DNA from 3 places in the Bradyrhizobium sp. 35 genome. Region 1 is predicted to be linked to each of the others. Evidence: predicted binding sites of a transcription regulator. Region 1 holds the regulator's gene; each other region holds the start of a gene.
What was found. Region 1 encodes PhoB, which activates phosphate uptake and scavenging genes when phosphate is short. Its sites were predicted from a motif close to TGTCATNNANCTGTCAT; they were not measured.
Positions count from the first base shown of each region.

Region 2: IVB36_RS17580 (YbhN family protein) is a predicted target of PhoB. The motif match lies at 2,644-2,660, and genes of this name have one in related genera.
Region 3: IVB36_RS17435 (UDP-2,3-diacylglucosamine diphosphatase) is a predicted target of PhoB. The motif match lies at 1,833-1,849, and genes of this name have one in related genera.

Region 1 is NZ_JADPJC010000144.1:154,991-160,269, forward strand. It holds gene argF (ornithine carbamoyltransferase) at 1-740, opposite strand, end outside; gene IVB36_RS29475 (aspartate aminotransferase family protein) at 740-1,942, opposite strand; gene IVB36_RS29480 (GcrA family cell cycle regulator) at 2,398-2,910, shown strand; gene phoB (phosphate regulon transcriptional regulator PhoB) at 3,149-3,856, opposite strand; gene phoU (phosphate signaling complex protein PhoU) at 3,879-4,595, opposite strand; gene pstB (phosphate ABC transporter ATP-binding protein PstB) at 4,606-5,279, opposite strand, start outside.
Region 2 is NZ_JADPJC010000080.1:298,646-303,924, reverse strand. It holds gene IVB36_RS17595 (EAL domain-containing protein) at 1-238, opposite strand, end outside; gene IVB36_RS17590 (MFS transporter) at 351-1,754, opposite strand; gene IVB36_RS17585 (ferritin-like domain-containing protein) at 1,908-2,414, opposite strand; gene IVB36_RS17580 (YbhN family protein) at 2,831-3,913, shown strand; gene IVB36_RS17575 (hypothetical protein) at 4,068-5,279, shown strand, end outside.
Region 3 is NZ_JADPJC010000080.1:262,074-267,352, reverse strand. It holds gene IVB36_RS17440 (glycosyltransferase family 1 protein) at 1-983, opposite strand, end outside; gene IVB36_RS17435 (UDP-2,3-diacylglucosamine diphosphatase) at 997-1,809, opposite strand; gene thiD (bifunctional hydroxymethylpyrimidine kinase/phosphomethylpyrimidine kinase) at 2,015-2,815, opposite strand; gene IVB36_RS17425 (Lrp/AsnC family transcriptional regulator) at 2,945-3,190, shown strand; gene IVB36_RS17420 (cytochrome c) at 3,215-4,144, opposite strand; gene IVB36_RS17415 (CHRD domain-containing protein) at 4,300-4,716, shown strand; gene IVB36_RS17410 (cystathionine gamma-synthase family protein) at 4,794-5,279, opposite strand, start outside.

The sequences.
Region 1 (5,279 bases):
GGCTTGAGCACGTTGTGGCGGTGCTTGCCTTCCTTGTCGCCCATCGACACCCAGGTGTCGGTCACGACACAATCGGCGCCGCGCACGGCGGCTTCGGCATCCGTGCCGAGCATGATCGGCGCGCCGGTCGCCTTGATGAAGTCGCGCATCGCCTTTTTCGGCGCGAGTTCCGGAGGCGTCGCGACATTGAGCTGGAACTTGAAGCGCTCGGCGGCGTGCGCCCAGGAGGCGAGCACGTTGTTGTCGTCGCCGGTCCAGGCCACGGTCTTGCCCTCGATCGGGCCGCGATGTTCCTCGTAGGTCATGAGGTCCGCCATCACCTGGCAGGGATGCGAGCGGCGCGTCAGGCCGTTGATGACGGGCACGGTGGCGTTCGCTGCAAGCTCCAGCAGGGCATCGTGATTGAGGATGCGGATCATGATGGCGTCGACATAGCGCGACAGCACGCGCGCGGTGTCGGCGATGGTCTCGCCGCGGCCGAGCTGCATTTCGGCGCCGGTGAGCATGATGGGCTCGCCGCCGAGCTGGCGCATGGCGACGTCGAAAGACACCCGCGTCCGCGTCGAGGGGCGCTCGAAGATCATCGCCAGGGTCTTGCCTTCGAGCGGCCTGACCGGCTGATGCGCCTTCTGCTTCGCCTTCATCGCGGAGGACGCAGCGAGCATGCGCTTGAGCTCCGACAGCGGCAGCTCGTTGATATCGAGGAAGTGCTTCGGTGTTTTATCGGGCGACTTGCTCATCAGCTTGCCGCCCGCTTGTTGCCGGACAACGCGGTGCAGGCGCGCTCGAGCCGCCCGACGCTGTCCTCGATCTCGGCTTCGGTGACGATCAAAGGCGGCAGGAAACGCACGACATTGTCGCCGGCACCGACGGTGAGCAGCTTTTGGTCGCGCAAGGCTGCAACGAGATCGCCGGAGGGCACCACGGCCTTGATGCCGATCAGGAGGCCCTCGCCGCGCACTTCGCTGACGACATCGCCGTGACGGTCGATCACGGAGGCGAGCTTCTGCTTGAGCAGCAGCGACATCCTCTGCACGTGGTCGAAGAAGCCGGGCTTGAGCATGACGTCGAGCACGGCGTTCGCAGCCGCGATCGCGAGCGGATTGCCCCCGAAGGTCGAGCCGTGCGAGCCCGGCGTCATGCCGGACGCCGCTTCGGCGGTCGCAAGGCAGGCGCCGATCGGGAAGCCGCCGCCGAGCGCCTTGGCCAGCGACATCACGTCGGGTTCGACGCCAAGGCGGCGGTACGCGAACAGATCGCCGGTGCGGCCCATGCCGGTCTGCACCTCGTCGAAGGCGAGCAACAGACCCTTCTCGTCGCAGAGCTGGCGCAACGCCCTCAGGAAGGCGGGCGTTGCCGAACGCACACCGCCCTCGCCCTGGATCGGCTCGATCAGGATGCCGGCGGTCTGCGGACCGATTGCCTTTTTCACGGCATCGAGATCGCCATGCGCAACCTGGTCGAAGCCCTCCATCGGAGGGCCGAAACCTTCGAGATATTTTGCCGATCCCGTTGCGGCCAGCGTCGCCAGCGTGCGGCCATGGAAGGCGCCTTCGAAGGTGATCATGCGATAGCGGTCGGGATGACCCTTTGCGGCGTGATAACGGCGCACGACCTTGATCACGCATTCCAGCGCTTCGGCGCCGGAATTGCAGAAGAACACGAAATCCGCGAAACTTTCATTGCACAGGCGCGCGGCGAGCTTTTCGCCGTCCGGGCTCTGGAACAGATTCGACATGTGCCAGAGCTTGGTGGCCTGCTCCTGCAACGCCGCGACCAGCGCCGGATGGGCATGGCCGAGCGCATTCACCGCCACCCCGGAGGTGAAATCGAGATAGCGCTCGCCATTGGTCGCGATCAGCCAGCAGCCTTCGCCACGCTCGAAACCAAGGTCGGACCTGGCGAAAACGGGGAGCAAATGCGGCGCTGCGCTGTTAGTCATGATGGTCACTTGAATGTTGCGGACGGAGTGAGCGTGCATTGCGCAACGCACCATCGACCGGCCCGGAAAACGAAACGTGCCGCCTCTTGAGGGCGGCACGTGCGACTATCTTAGGCCTGGTGAAACGGGTGTCAATGCCGCCCGGAAAGCCTCGCGAAACGCTGAATCCGTAGTCTTGCGGTGCCGATTTTGCGGGATTTGGCCACGGAACATGTGGAAGCGAGTCGGCGGACTCTTGCGCGGGAGTCACGCCATATTGTAGCGTTTGGATTGTCAGATACGACATCTCGTGCAGTGGTTCTGATCTTTAAGTCCTTATGTACCGGCGTAAACGTTCGGGCGTTCAAGACGCGCCCGGCGAGCCTTAAGGGATTCTGGCGGCACGGGTTTTTGAAGGCTTAGGCATTCGCTGCGAGGCCCCAGGATGGCTGGCGCGCAGCGAGGGAAAGGGTGCAATGACGGTTTTGACCTGGTCCGATGATCGCGTCGAGCAGCTGAAAAAGCTCTGGGAGGCCGGACTTTCGGCCAGCCAGATCGCGGCGGAGCTCGGCAATGTGACCCGCAATGCCGTGATCGGCAAAGTGCACAGGCTCGGCCTTTCGGGCCGCGCCAAGAGCCCATCATCGGCAGCGCCGCGGCCGCGCAAGGCGCGCCCCGCGCAGCACATGATGCGGGTGAGCCGCCCGATCTCGCGCGGCAACACCGCGCTGGCGCAGGCCTTCGAGGTCGAGGCTGAGCCGGATCCGGTCACCTACGACAACGTGGTGCCGATGAGCCAGCGGCTGTCGCTGCTGGAATTGAACGAGGCGACCTGCCACTGGCCGGTCGGCGATCCCTCGACCCCGGACTTCTTCTTCTGCGGTGGAAGGGCGCTGTCCGGACTGCCCTATTGCGCCCAGCACTCGCGCGTTGCGTACCAGCCCGCGTCGGATCGGCGCCGCGCACCGGTAAAGCCGGGTCCCCGTTAGTCGTCACGCGAAGACAGTTCAACAATTTCAGTGTCGTCCCGGCCTAGTGCGCAATTGCGCACGGGGGGCCGGGACCCATACTCCGAGCACGCAATAATCGTGCGGAAGGGGTCACTCCGAGTCTTCGCCAAACCACGTTCGGTGGTTATGGGTCCCGGATCAGCGCTCGCTTCGCTCGCTTGTCCGGGACGACGGCTGAGAATGCAGGGACAGCTCGCCAACAAACAAGCCTGCAACCCTACACCTGCTCCGCCTTCGCGAAGCGATCATCCAGCGCGTAGCCGGCGCCGCGGACGGTGCGGATCGGGTCCTGCTCGCGGCCGAGATTGAGCAGCTTGCGCAGGCGGCCGATATGCACGTCGACGGTGCGCTCGTCGATATAGATGTCGCGGCCCCAGACGCTGTCGAGCAGCTGCTCGCGCGAGAACACCCGTCCCGGATGCTCCAGGAAGAACTCCAGCAGGCGATATTCGGTCGGACCGAGATCGATCGGCCGGCCCGAGCGCGCCACGCGGCGCTTGTCACGGTCGAGCTCGATGTCGCCAAAAGCAAGGACGGTGGCGAGGCGCTCCGGGCTCGCGCGCCGCAGCAGGCCTTTCACGCGCGCCAGCAGCTCCGGCACCGAGAACGGCTTGACGATGTAATCGTCGGCGCCGGTCGCAAGACCCCGCACCCGCTCGCTCTCCTCGCCGCGCGCGGTGAGCATGATGATCGGGAGCTGCTTGGTCTCGGGACGGGTGCGAAGCCGCCGGCACAATTCGATGCCTGACAGGCCCGGCAGCATCCAGTCGAGCACGATCAGATCGGGGATGTGCTCCTTGAGGCGGGTGTCGGCGTCGTCGCCGCGCATCACCGTCTCGACGTCATAGCCGTCGCCTTCGAGGTTGTAGCGGAGAAGCTCGGTCAGGGCTTCCTCGTCCTCAACCACCATAATGCGTGCGCCCATCGGGTCGTCGCTCCTTAAGTCTTCAGGTGTTCGGTACCGTGTTGGCAAAGGTCGTCATGTCGCCCTTCGGCCGCTTGTCGGTGATCGCCTGGCCCTCGATCATGTAGAACACGGTCTCGGCGATATTGGTGGCGTGGTCGCCGATCCGCTCGATGTTCTTGGCGCAGAACATCAGATGGATGCAGAACGAGATATTGCGCGGATCCTCCATCATGTAGGTGAGGAGTTCGCGGAACAGCGAGGTGCAGATGGCGTCGACTTCCTCGTCGCCCTTCCACACCGCCATCGCCGCCGGCAAATCATGCGCGGCATAGGCGTCCAGCACCGACTTGACCTGCTGCTGCACGAGGTCGGTCATGTGCTCGAGGCCGCGGAACAGCTTGAGCGGATGGAAGTCCGTCTCCAGCGCCGCGACGCGCTTGCCCATGTTCTTGGCGAGGTCGCCGATGCGCTCGAGATCGGTCGCGACGCGCATGGCGCCGACGATCTCGCGCAGATCGACCGCCATCGGCTGGCGGCGGGCGATGGTGAGCACCGCACGCTCCTCGATGCGCTTCTGCAGCGCGTCGAGCTCGGTGTCGATGGCGACGACGCGCTGGCCGAGCGGGACGTCGCGGCGGATCAGCGCGTCGACGGACTCGACGATCATGCGCTCGGCGATGCCGCCCATCTCGGCGACCAGGCGAGTGAGTTCCTGGAGGTCGGTGTCGAAAGCCTTTGCGGTATGTTCAGAACCCATGTCGCGTCTCCTAGCCGAACCGGCCGGTGATGTAATCCTGCGTGCGCCGATCTGACGGCGACGTGAAGATCTTGCTGGTGTCGTCGAACTCTATCAGCTCGCCGAGATACATGAAGGCGGTCTTGTCGGAGACGCGCGCCGCCTGTTGCATGTTGTGGGTGACGATAGCGATCGTGTAATCCTCGGACAGCTCCTGGATCAGCTCCTCGACCTTGGCGGTCGAGATCGGGTCGAGCGCCGAACAGGGTTCGTCGAACAGGATCACCTCGGGCCGCACCGCGACGGTGCGGGCGATGCAGAGGCGCTGCTGCTGGCCGCCGGAGAGCGACAGGCCGGAGGCGTTGAGCTTGTCCTTGACCTCGTTCCACAGCGCGCCGCCGCGCAGCGCCTTCTCGACGCGGCCGTCCATCTCGGACTTCGAGATCTTCTCATAGAGACGGATGCCGAACGCGATGTTCTCGTAGATCGTCATCGGGAACGGCGTCGGCTTCTGGAACACCATGCCGACGCGGGCGCGCAGCAAATTGAGGTCCAGCCTGGGGTCGAGAATGTTGGTCTGATCGAGCATGAGCTGACCGGTGGCGCGCTGGCCGGGATAGAGGTCGTACATCCGGTTGAAGATGCGCAGCAGGGTCGACTTGCCGCAGCCCGACGGACCGATGAACGCCGTAACGCGGTTGGCGC
Region 2 (5,279 bases), on a different contig from region 1:
AGGCGCCGGCACCGCCCGGCCCGTAGGCGAGCATCGCAATGAAATGCGTCGCCCAGATGCCGCATCCGCTGACGGCGGCATCCAGGGCGATCCAGACCAGACGCCCGGAGCCGTGCGTCGCGCGCGCCCGGTGAAACAGGCTGATCGCCGCCGCGCTTGCGAGCAGGCACACCGCGCCGCCAAGCGCGACGAGCCGCCAGTCGTGCTCCTCGGTGAGACAGTAGAGAACTTGATGCATTGCGGGCCCCTATCGACCCACACTTGAACCGACAGAGATGGACAGTCGGTAACCGGCTACGTGCCTGTTTCGGGGATGGTGAACGGAAGCTGTGTTCAATCGCTCGGATTGTTCATCCGCGCGAAGGCGCGCCGAGGCCGATCACGGCGGCGGCGAGCAGCAGCACGGCCGCCGACACGACCAGCGACAGGTGCAGGCCGGTCACAAACGCGCCTTCCGAGGCCACCAGCGAACCGAACAGCGCAACGCCGAGCACGCTGCCTGTCTGCCGCGTGGCGTTCAGGACGCCCGCCGCGATGCCGGAGCGTGCCTTCTCGACGCTGCCCAGCAAGGTCGAGGTCAGCGGCGGCACCAGCAGCCCAAGTCCGCTGCTGATCGCGATCATCTGCGCAAAGATCGCCCAATAGCTTGTGCCGGCCTCGATCCACAGCAGGCCGAGACAGCCGAGCGCCGAGACGCAGGCTCCGACGACGATGGTCGGGCACGGGCCGATACGCTCGGCGAGGCGCGGGGCCAGCAGATTGACCGGCAGCACCACCGCCATCATCGGCACGAAGGCGAGACCGGTCCACCACGCCGACAGGCCGTTGATCCTCTGGAAGTAAAGGCTGAGCACGAAGATCAACCCGTAAATCGCGACGTTCACGAGCAGGCCGACGAGCGCGGTCAGGCTGAACAGCCGGTGATCGAACAGGGACAGGGGCAGCATCGGCTGCGTCGCGCGGCTCTCGCGCCAGACGAACAGCACCGCCAGGAGAGCGGCTGAAGCGAACGCCGCGAGCACAGCCGGATGCTGCCAGCCAAGCGCGCCCCCCTCGATGATCGCGCCGGCGAGCGCCCCCAGCGCACCAATTGCCGCGAGCTGGCCGGGCAGATCGATCTCGCGTGAGGGCGCGCGCGTGGTCTCGGTCGCATAGCGCCAACTCAGCCAAAGGCCGATGAGGCCGATCGGAAGGTTGACGAGAAAGATCGCGCGCCAGCCGACCAGCGTGATCAGCGCGCCGCCGACGAAGGGGCCCGCGGTGAGCGCGAGGCTCGCACCGGCCGCCCAGATCGCGACGGCGCGGCCGCGCTCGCGGTCGTCCGGATAGGCATGATTGAGCAGGGCAAGAGAATTCGGCACCAGGATCGCCGCCGCCAGGCCCTGGACCAGCCGCGCCCCAATCAGCACGGTCGCATTGGGCGACAGCGCACAGGCGAGCGAGGCCGCGGTGAAGATTGCGAAGCCCGCCATGAAGACGCGCTTGGCGCCGATGCGGTCGCCGAGCGCGCCGGCCGTCAGGATGAAGGCGGCAAACGCAATGGTGTAGGCGCTGACAACCCATTGCAGCTCAGCGACGCCGCCGCCGAGCGTCTTGCCCATCGCGTCGAGCGCGGTGTTGACAATGGTGACGTCAAGTTGCACCACGCCATAACCAAGGCTCATCGCGGCAAGGGTGAGGGACGTTGCAAGCCGGGAGCCGGAATGCGGCACGCCGGCTTCGAAGGCTTCGTATCTTGCGGTGCTTACTCGCATGCTGCCATCTCGGTTGCAGCCCCATGCGAACGATACGCTTCCAGCCCCTCGTCCTGTTACGACAAGGATCGAATGATGGATGCGTGACGGATGCGTCATGTTCGAGCGTCGCGCGGATGGCCGCGCGACGCTCTATTCTGGCGACGCCTGGCCTCAGCTCGCAGCGCGCAGATTCACCTTGCTCTCGGCGATCGTGGTCAGCTTCTTGTCGGTGGCCTTCTCCTCCTCGAGCGTCTTGGCGAGCACGCTGGCGCAGTCGTTGCGGCCGAGTTGCTTGGCCCAGGCGATCAGGCTGCCGTAGCGGACGATCTCGTAATGCTCCGCCGCCTGTGCCGCGTTGATCAGCGCGGCGTCGAGCACCGCCTTGTCGGCGACTTCGCCGGCGGTCTCGTCGGCTTCCTCGATGATGCCGTCGATCGCGGGGCAATCAACCGCCTTCACCTGCGCACCGTGCATCTTGAACACTTCCTCGAGGCGCTTGACGTGCTCCCTGGTTTCTTCGAGGTGCGTCAAAAAGCCCTGCTTCAGCTGCGGATCGGTCGCCTTATCCGCCATTTTCGGCAGAGCCTTGGTGAGCTGCTGCTCGGCGTAATAGATGTCCTGGAGCTGATGCACGAACAGGTCGTTCATGGTTTTGATGTCTTTTGTGAACAATCCCATCGGTCCGATCCTCTCGGGTTGTGGGAACACGGAGGCACCGGCTTGCAGGAGAAGCCGGTTATTCCGCCATGTTCGATTGCTGATGCGGCACTAACCAGCGCACGGCATCGTCGTTCCAAAAAAGCCCTCATCTCTTGCGCTGGAACAATACCGGCCATGCAGGATCTGAGACTATGTCACGGACGGACGCGACCGATCCCCCGACTCATATGCTTAACGCGCGTCCGATGTGAACCGCGTATGACAAAGTGGCTGGTCCAAGGCAGAACCTATCCTTGTCAAGGGCTGCACAAGTCACTGTTTTTGCCTTAAATGAGCTACATCATGCCTAGCGATCCAAGCCCACATCGGGCACTGATCGCATCCGACCGGCCAATGTCTGGCCTGGTCGGTCTTGCCCCCCGCCGGGAGGATGAATGCACGGACTGCTGACCGCGCTGAAGCGCGGCTTCAAGAGATGGATCGGCTGGCGGCGACTCGGCGTTGCGGCGAGCGTCTTCATCATCGCGTTCGCGATCACCACACTGGTACGGACGCTGAAGGGCATCGACACCGGGGTCATCCTGACCGCGTTGACCGAGATCCCCCGCGGCAATATCGGGCTGGCGGCGATCTGCGTATGCTTCGCGTTCTGTACGCTGACCTTCTACGACTTTTTTGCACTGCGAACGATCGGCAAGAAGCACGTGCCTTATCGCATCGCAGCGCTCTCCAGCTTCACGTCCTATTCGATCGGCCACAATATCGGCGCCACCGTCTTCACCGGCGGCGCGATCCGCTTCCGGATCTATTCGGATTACGGGCTGAATGCGATCGACGTCGCAAAAATCTGCTTCCTGTCGGGCCTGACCTTCTGGCTCGGTAACATCTTCGTGCTCTCGATCGGCATGGCCATCCATCCGGATGCCGCTTCCTACATGGATCAGCTGCCGTCGTCGATCAACCGGCTGATTGCGATCGGCGGCCTCGCCTCGATCGGCGCCTATCTGGTCTGGCTGTGCATGGGCGAGAAGCGCCGCGAACTCGGCCAGAAGGGCTGGAAGGTGGTGCTGCCGTCAGCGCCGCTGACGCTGGTGCAGATCCTGATTGGCGTCGTCGATCTCGGATTCTGCGCGCTGGCGATGTACCTTCTGGTGCCGGCCACTCCGCAGATCGACTTCCTGTCGCTCTCCGTGGTGTTCATTTTGGCGACTTTGCTCGGCTTCGCCAGCCACGCCCCCGGCTCGCTCGGCGTGTTCGACGCCGCCATGCTGGTGGCGCTGCCCGAATTCGGCCGCGAGCAGCTTCTCGCCACGCTCCTCGTCTTCCGCATCCTCTATTTCGTGATCCCGTTCGGTCTTGCCATCTCCATCATGGGCGCACGCGAGCTCTGGATGAATGTGGTGGAGCCCTGGCAGGAGCGCCGACGGCTGGCGGAGGCCTGTGCGCAGGCCAACCTGCCCAAGCAGGTGGCAGCGATGGAGCGCGAGCGTTCGCTGCGGCAGGCCAGCAAACGCTGAGCGTGATCCGGAAAAGTGCGAAGTGGTTTTCCGAAAAGATCATGCTCCCACGATAGTCCGCTAGACGCCGGCCCGCAAAACCGTCAGACCAATGTTGCAGGCGGAGAGCAGCTCTCTTATTTCCGCCTCAACTTTGCCGTTGAAGACGCGGGCCATGATCCCTTTCTTCCATCGCCGTTTCCTCGCCGGTGCCCTGCTGCTCGCCGGGCTCCTCACCGCCTTCCCACCGGAGCGGGCGGCCGCGCAGGACGCGGGCGCCATGCAGATCAGCTGGGAGGTGCGCAACCGATTCCGGCTGTTCCGCGAGGAGCGCGACTTCCTGCTCCATGTCGAGAACGCGCGTAACCGCAGCATCCTCGCCGCCGAGCAATCGCTGGAGCTCCAGAGCGAGGGCCGCGGCTGGGCCCGCAACATGGTCAACCGGCTCTGCATCGACCTCCAGGGCCGGGTCAACCAGCCCTGCACCCGCGACAACACGAAGGAAAACTACCTCACCCCCATCGACCATCCCGTCACCGTGCGCCTCGCCGGCGCGGTGCCGGTCGGCTCCACCTGCGCCTGGTCGTTCGACGACGGCGACGGGCCGCAACAATCCACCTTCGACTGCGCCGAGCCGATCAATCTGCGGGTCCGCTACGGCAAACAGACGGTCGCGAGCGTCGATGTCTCCTCCGGCTCCGATCCGACCCAGCGGGTCCAGACCGAGATCCAGGTCCGCGACATCTTCGTCGCTGGCCTCGGAGACAGCATCGCCTCGGGTGAAGGCAATCCGGACCGGCCGCTGGCGCTGTCGGACGAAGGTTTTTGCTTCCGCTCCTATCTCGGCACCGCCGGCGCGCAGTATTACCGGCCGAGCCGAGCCGGCTTCAAGGGCGGCCGCGCCTGCGAAGCGCCGGATACGCTTGCCAACTGGCAGCGCTACAGCGCGCTCTGGTTCAACTCGCCTTGCCACCGATCGCTCTACAGCTACCAGGCCCGCACCGCGCTGGCGCTTGCGGTACGCTACACCCACGTCGCGGTGACCTTTCTGCCGCTCGCCTGCACCGGCGCCAGCATCAGCGACGGGCTGCTCGGCTCGCAACGCGCCCGCGAATGCCCGCCCGGCAAGACCGGGGTCTGCAACATCAGCGTGAACGCGCAGGTCGCCGAGTTGCGCGAGGCGCTGACCGCCGCCAGGAAACGCCAGCCCGAGCGCACGCTCGACCTCGTGCTGCTCTCGGTCGGCGCGAACGACGTCTATTTCTCCGGCCTCGTCGCCGACGTGATCGTCGAGACCGCAACCGAGCGCGCAATATTCCGCCGCTCCGGCGTGATGGCGAGCGTCGATGATTCCCGCGATGCGCTGGCGCGCGAGCTGCCGCAGAAT
Region 3 (5,279 bases), on a different contig from region 1:
AAAATGCTGTCGATAAAAGCCCGGGCCGAGGCCTCCCAGGTGTAGTTGGCGGCGAATTCCACGCAGTCCTGCCGGGAGATGTCGAGCGCGGCAAAGCAGGCGCTGCGCAGATCGTGATCGAGCGCGCCAACCGGCGCATCGCCGATCACGTCGCGGGGGCCCTTCACCGGGAAGGCCGCGACCGGCAGGCCGCTCGCCAGCGCTTCGAGCAGGACCAGGCCGAACGTGTCGGTCTTGCTCGGAAATACGAAGACGTCGGCCGCAGCATAGATGTCCGCCAGCTCCTCGCCGTGCTTTTCGCCGAGGAAGATCGCGTCCGGATAGGCCTCCTCCAGCGCGACACGCGCCGGGCCGTCACCTACGATCACCTTGGTGCCGGGCAGCTCGAGGTCGAGGAATGCCTCGAGATTCTTCTCCACCGCGACGCGGCCGACCGAGAGGAACACCGGCGCCGGCAGGCAGAGATCGATCGCTCGGGGATGGAACAAATGGGTGTCGACGCCGCGAGGCCACAGCACGACATTGTGGAAGCCGCGCTCGGTCAGCTCGCTGGCGAGCGCCGGCGTTGCCGCCATCACGGCGCGGCTGGGGCTGTGAAATCGGCGCAGCGCCCGCCAGATCAGCGAGCCCGGCACCGGCACGCGGGCGCGGACATATTCGGGAAAGCGGGTGTGGAAGCTGGTCGTGAAGGGCAGCTTGCGCTGCCGGCAATAGCGGCGGACCATCAGGCCGATCGGCCCCTCCGTCGCGATGTGGATGCTGTCCGGGCGCGCCTCTTCGATCAGCTTCGCGATTCTGCCCGGGCGCGGCATGGCCACCCGCACGTCCCGATAGCTCGGCATCGCAAAGGTGCGGAACCATTGCGGCGTCAGGAACGAGAATTCGACGTCGAGACTTTTGGCGGCGTCGGCAAGCTTGGTCAGCGTCCGAACCACACCGTTGACTTGCGGGTGCCAGGCGTCGGTCGCGACCAGGATGCGCATCAGGCTGCCCTTGTCATGCGGCTTTGGCTGCGATCTGCGGGACCTGTGCCGGCTTCTCGGCCTGGTTCGCCCAGGTGATGATCTCGAAATGGCCCTCGTCGTGCTCGACCAGTGCCGTGCAGCTCTCGACCCAGTCGCCGCAATTCATGTAGCGGATGCCGCCCTCGTCGCGGATCACCGCGTAGTGGATGTGGCCGCAGATCACGCCGTCGGCGTCGTGGCGCCGCGCTTCGGCGGCGAGCGCCTGCTCGAACGCGCCGATATAGTTGACCGCGTTCTTGACCTTCTGCTTGGCCCATTGCGACAGCGACCAATAGGGCACCTTGAACATGCGCCTAAAGAAGTTGACGAAGCGATTGAGCTGGATCGCGAAGTCGTAGGCCTTGTCGCCGAGATGGGCGAGCCAGCGTGCGTTCTGCACCACGAGGTCGAAGATGTCGCCGTGGATGACGAGATAGCGCTTGCCGTCCGCGCCGGTGTGGACGGTGTTCTCGACCACGTCGATGCCGCCGAAATGCGTGCCGTAATAGTTGCGCAGGAACTCGTCGTGATTGCCGGGGATGTAGATGACCTTGGCGCCCTTGCGCGCCTTGCGCAAAAGCTTCTGGACGAGGTCGTTATGCGATTGCGGCCAATGCCAGCTCGATTTCAGCGCCCAGCCGTCGACGATATCGCCGACGAGATAGATCGTGTCGGCATCATGGAAACGCAGGAAATCGAGCAGAAGATCGGCTTGAGAACCGCGGGCTCCGAGATGAACGTCGGAGATGAACAACGTGCGAAAGCGCCGCTCCGGGCTCTCGTCACTCACATCGTAACTTCCCATGCGCCAGCCTGTAACAATGTCCCGTGACAGGGGGATGACCAATTGAACCTTTGAGGCACCTTAGGATACGAATCGCGCTTGCCTCGCCCACCCGCGAATATCAGTCGCATGCGACAATCAGGCGACATGGCGTCGCAGCGCCCTCCGCAAGAACCCGGAGCTGCATGGCGGGAGGGACTAGCGGTGGCGCGCTCGCGACCGGCGGTCAGTAAAATTTATGGAAATGATGGATCGGGCCGTGTCCGTGGCCGACGCTGAAGCGGTCGGCGGCGGCGATCGCCGCGCTGATCCAGGTCTTGGCGTTGCGCACGGCGCGCTCGAGATCCTCGCCTCTGGCGAGCCCTGCGGCGACCGCCGAGGACAGCGAGCAGCCGGTGCCATGGGTGTTGCTTGTGGCAACGCGCGGCGCGGCGAGCGCGATCGTGGTGCTGGCATCGACGAGATAATCGATACTCTCGGCGCCCTCGCCGTGGCCGCCCTTGATCAGGACCGCACGACAGCCGAGCGCCAGCAGCCGGCGCCCCTGGCTTTCGATCTCGGCCTCGCTGGCCGCGACCGGCTCGTCGAGCAGAGCCGCGGCCTCGGGCAGATTGGGTGTGATCACCGAGGCCAGCGGCATCAGCTTGCTGCGCAGAGCATCGACGGCATCGGACGCGAGCAGGCGATCGCCCGACGTCGCCACCATCACGGGATCGAGCACGATACGCTCGGGCGCCCAGCGCGACAGCGCGGCCGCGATCGCATCGATGCTGGCGGCTTGCGCCACCATGCCGATCTTGACCGCGCCGACCTCGAGATCGGAAAACACCGCGTCGATCTGCGCGGTGACGAATTCGGCGGGCACGGCGTGAATGCCGGTGACGCCGCGGGTGTTCTGCGCCGTCAGCGCCGTGATGGCAGAAGCGCCAAAAACGCCGAGCGCGGCAAAGGTCTTCAGGTCGGCCTGGATGCCGGCGCCGCCGCTCGAATCGGAGCCGGCAATGGTCAGCGCTACGGGTGTCGTCATGGGGCGCTCTTCAGCGTTTTCGAAGCCATGGCCCGTCCTAGCGCGCCTCTCCCAGCCCAGCAAGTTCGCTTGCTAAATCCGGCCGGGTTTGGCCTATTAGCCGTCAGATATGCTTTCGGAGTGACCGCGATGGTTCCCTTTTTCGTCCAGATCAAATGCAAGCTCGGCCAATCCTATGTGGTCGCCAATGCGCTTGCCGAAGCCGAGATCGCCTCCGAGATCTATTCCACGGCCGGGCAATACGACCTGCTGGTGAAGTTTTACGTCGACAACGACACCGATATCGGCCACTTCGTCAACGAGAAGGTGCAGGTGCTGCCCGGCATCCAGGACACCCTCACCATCATCACCTTCAAGGCGTTTGGCGCGAGTTGACCGTCCGAAAAAGGGCAGGCCCGATCAGGTGCCGCCCTCCTTGCGCTTGGGACGCGGCGGACCGTCCACCGGCGGCAGCGATTTGAGATAGTCCGCCATCGCCGCGAGATCGTCGTCCGGCAGTTGCGAGGTGTTCTTGATCACCCGCGTCATCGCGCCGCCGACGCTGTCGCCGTCGGGCAATTCGCCGGTCTTCAGGAAATAGGCAATATCCTTCGCGCTCCACTCGCCAAGGCCCTTCTGGGTGATGTTGGGCACCCATCCCTCGCCTTCCGGATTGGGGCCTCCAGCGAAGCGTTGTGCGGCGGTGATGCCGCCAAGCGCGTTGCGCGGGCTGTGGCATTCCGCGCAATGGCCAAAACTGTTGACGAGATAGGCGCCGCGATTCCACTGCGGTGACTTCGCGCTGTCGGGGACGAAGGGCTTGTCGTCCAGAAATAAGAATTTCCAAATGCCGACGTTACGCCGGATGTTGAACGGAAAGCGCACATCGTGGTCGCGCACCTTGCCTGCGACGGCCGGCAGCGTTTTCAGGTACGCAAAGAGATCGAGCACGTCCTCGCGCCTGGCGTGCTGATAGGACGTATAGGGAAAGGCCGGAAAATAATGCCCTCCGTCCGGCGAGACCCCGTGCATCACCGCATTGACGAATTCGGCATCGTTCCATTTGCCGATGCCATCGGTCGGATCGGACGAGATGTTCGGCGCGTAGAACGTTCCGAACGGCGACTTGATCGCGACGCCGCCGCCGAGCCTGAGACGATCGGGCTGGTCGGGGACGGCATGGCATGAGGCGCAGCCGCCGGCGTTGAACATCACCTGGCCATTGGCAAGATCAGGGACGCGGGCAGGCGCGGTGCCGACGGCCGCCCCCACCGGCGCGCTGAGCCACCAATAGACGCCGGCTGTGGCGAGTGCGGCGAGCAGCGCCACGGAGATTGTTCGTCGCAACATGCGGTCCTTTCGTCATCGCGGCGAAGCTTATGACCGATGTCCTCGCGGCTCCAGCCACGAAGAATTTAGCCCACCGCGGCCTGAAACGGGAATAAACTGCAATGCCGGCTGTTGGAAGTTTGGCAGCCCAAACGGGTTCAGCAGGGAGAAAAATCATGAACAAGATCGTCATCGCCATGTCAGTGCTTGGCGCCGTTGCTTTTGCGGGTTCGGCCAGCGCGGAAAAGCTGAAAGCAACGCTCGACGCCAAGTCGGAGGTCCCCGCAACGACCAGCAGCGGCACCGGAACGGCCGATCTGGATTACGACGCCGCCAGCAAGAAGCTGTCCTGGAAGGTCACCTATTCCGGCCTGTCCGGCCCTGCCACCGCCGCGCATTTCCACGGACCTGCCGAGCCCGGCAAGAACGCCGGCGTTGCGATCCCGATCCCAGGCGCTGCGACCAGCCCGGCCGAGGGCTCGGCGACGCTGACCGACGCGCAGGCCGCCGATCTGCTCGGCGGCAAACTCTACGTCAACATCCACACCGCGGCCAATCCGGGGGGCGAGATCCGTGGTCAGGTGACGAAGTAAGCTTCGCACAGACCAACAAAAGGGGCGGCTGCTTGCGCAACCGCCCTTTTCGATTCCGCGTAGCGCTGGCGCAGGCGTCACACCTCAGGTTCGGCTGCGTTCAGCGCCTGCGCGAGGTCGGCGATCAAATCCGACGGGTGCTCGATGCCGATCGACAGCCGGATCGTGGAATCGAGCACGCCGATCTTCCGGCGGATGTCGGCGGGGACGCCGGAGTGGGTCATGGTGGCAGGCAGGCTCGCAAGCGACTCCGTTCCACCAAGGCTCACCGCCAGCTTGAGGATTTGCAGCGCGTTGAGGAATTTCATGGCGGCGGCCTTGCCCCCGACGATGTCGAACGAGAACGTGGACCCTGCCCCCGAGCATTGCCGCGCAAACACAAGTCCGTCCGGCGACGCCGCGTCGTGATGACCGAGATAGTGCACCTTGGCCACTTTGGGATGATCGCGCAGATAGTCCGCCACGAGGCGCGCATTCGCATCCGCCTTTTCCATGCGCAGGCTCAGCGTCTCGAGCGAGCGGTTGATCATCCAGCAGGAATGCGGATCGAGCTGGGTGCCGAT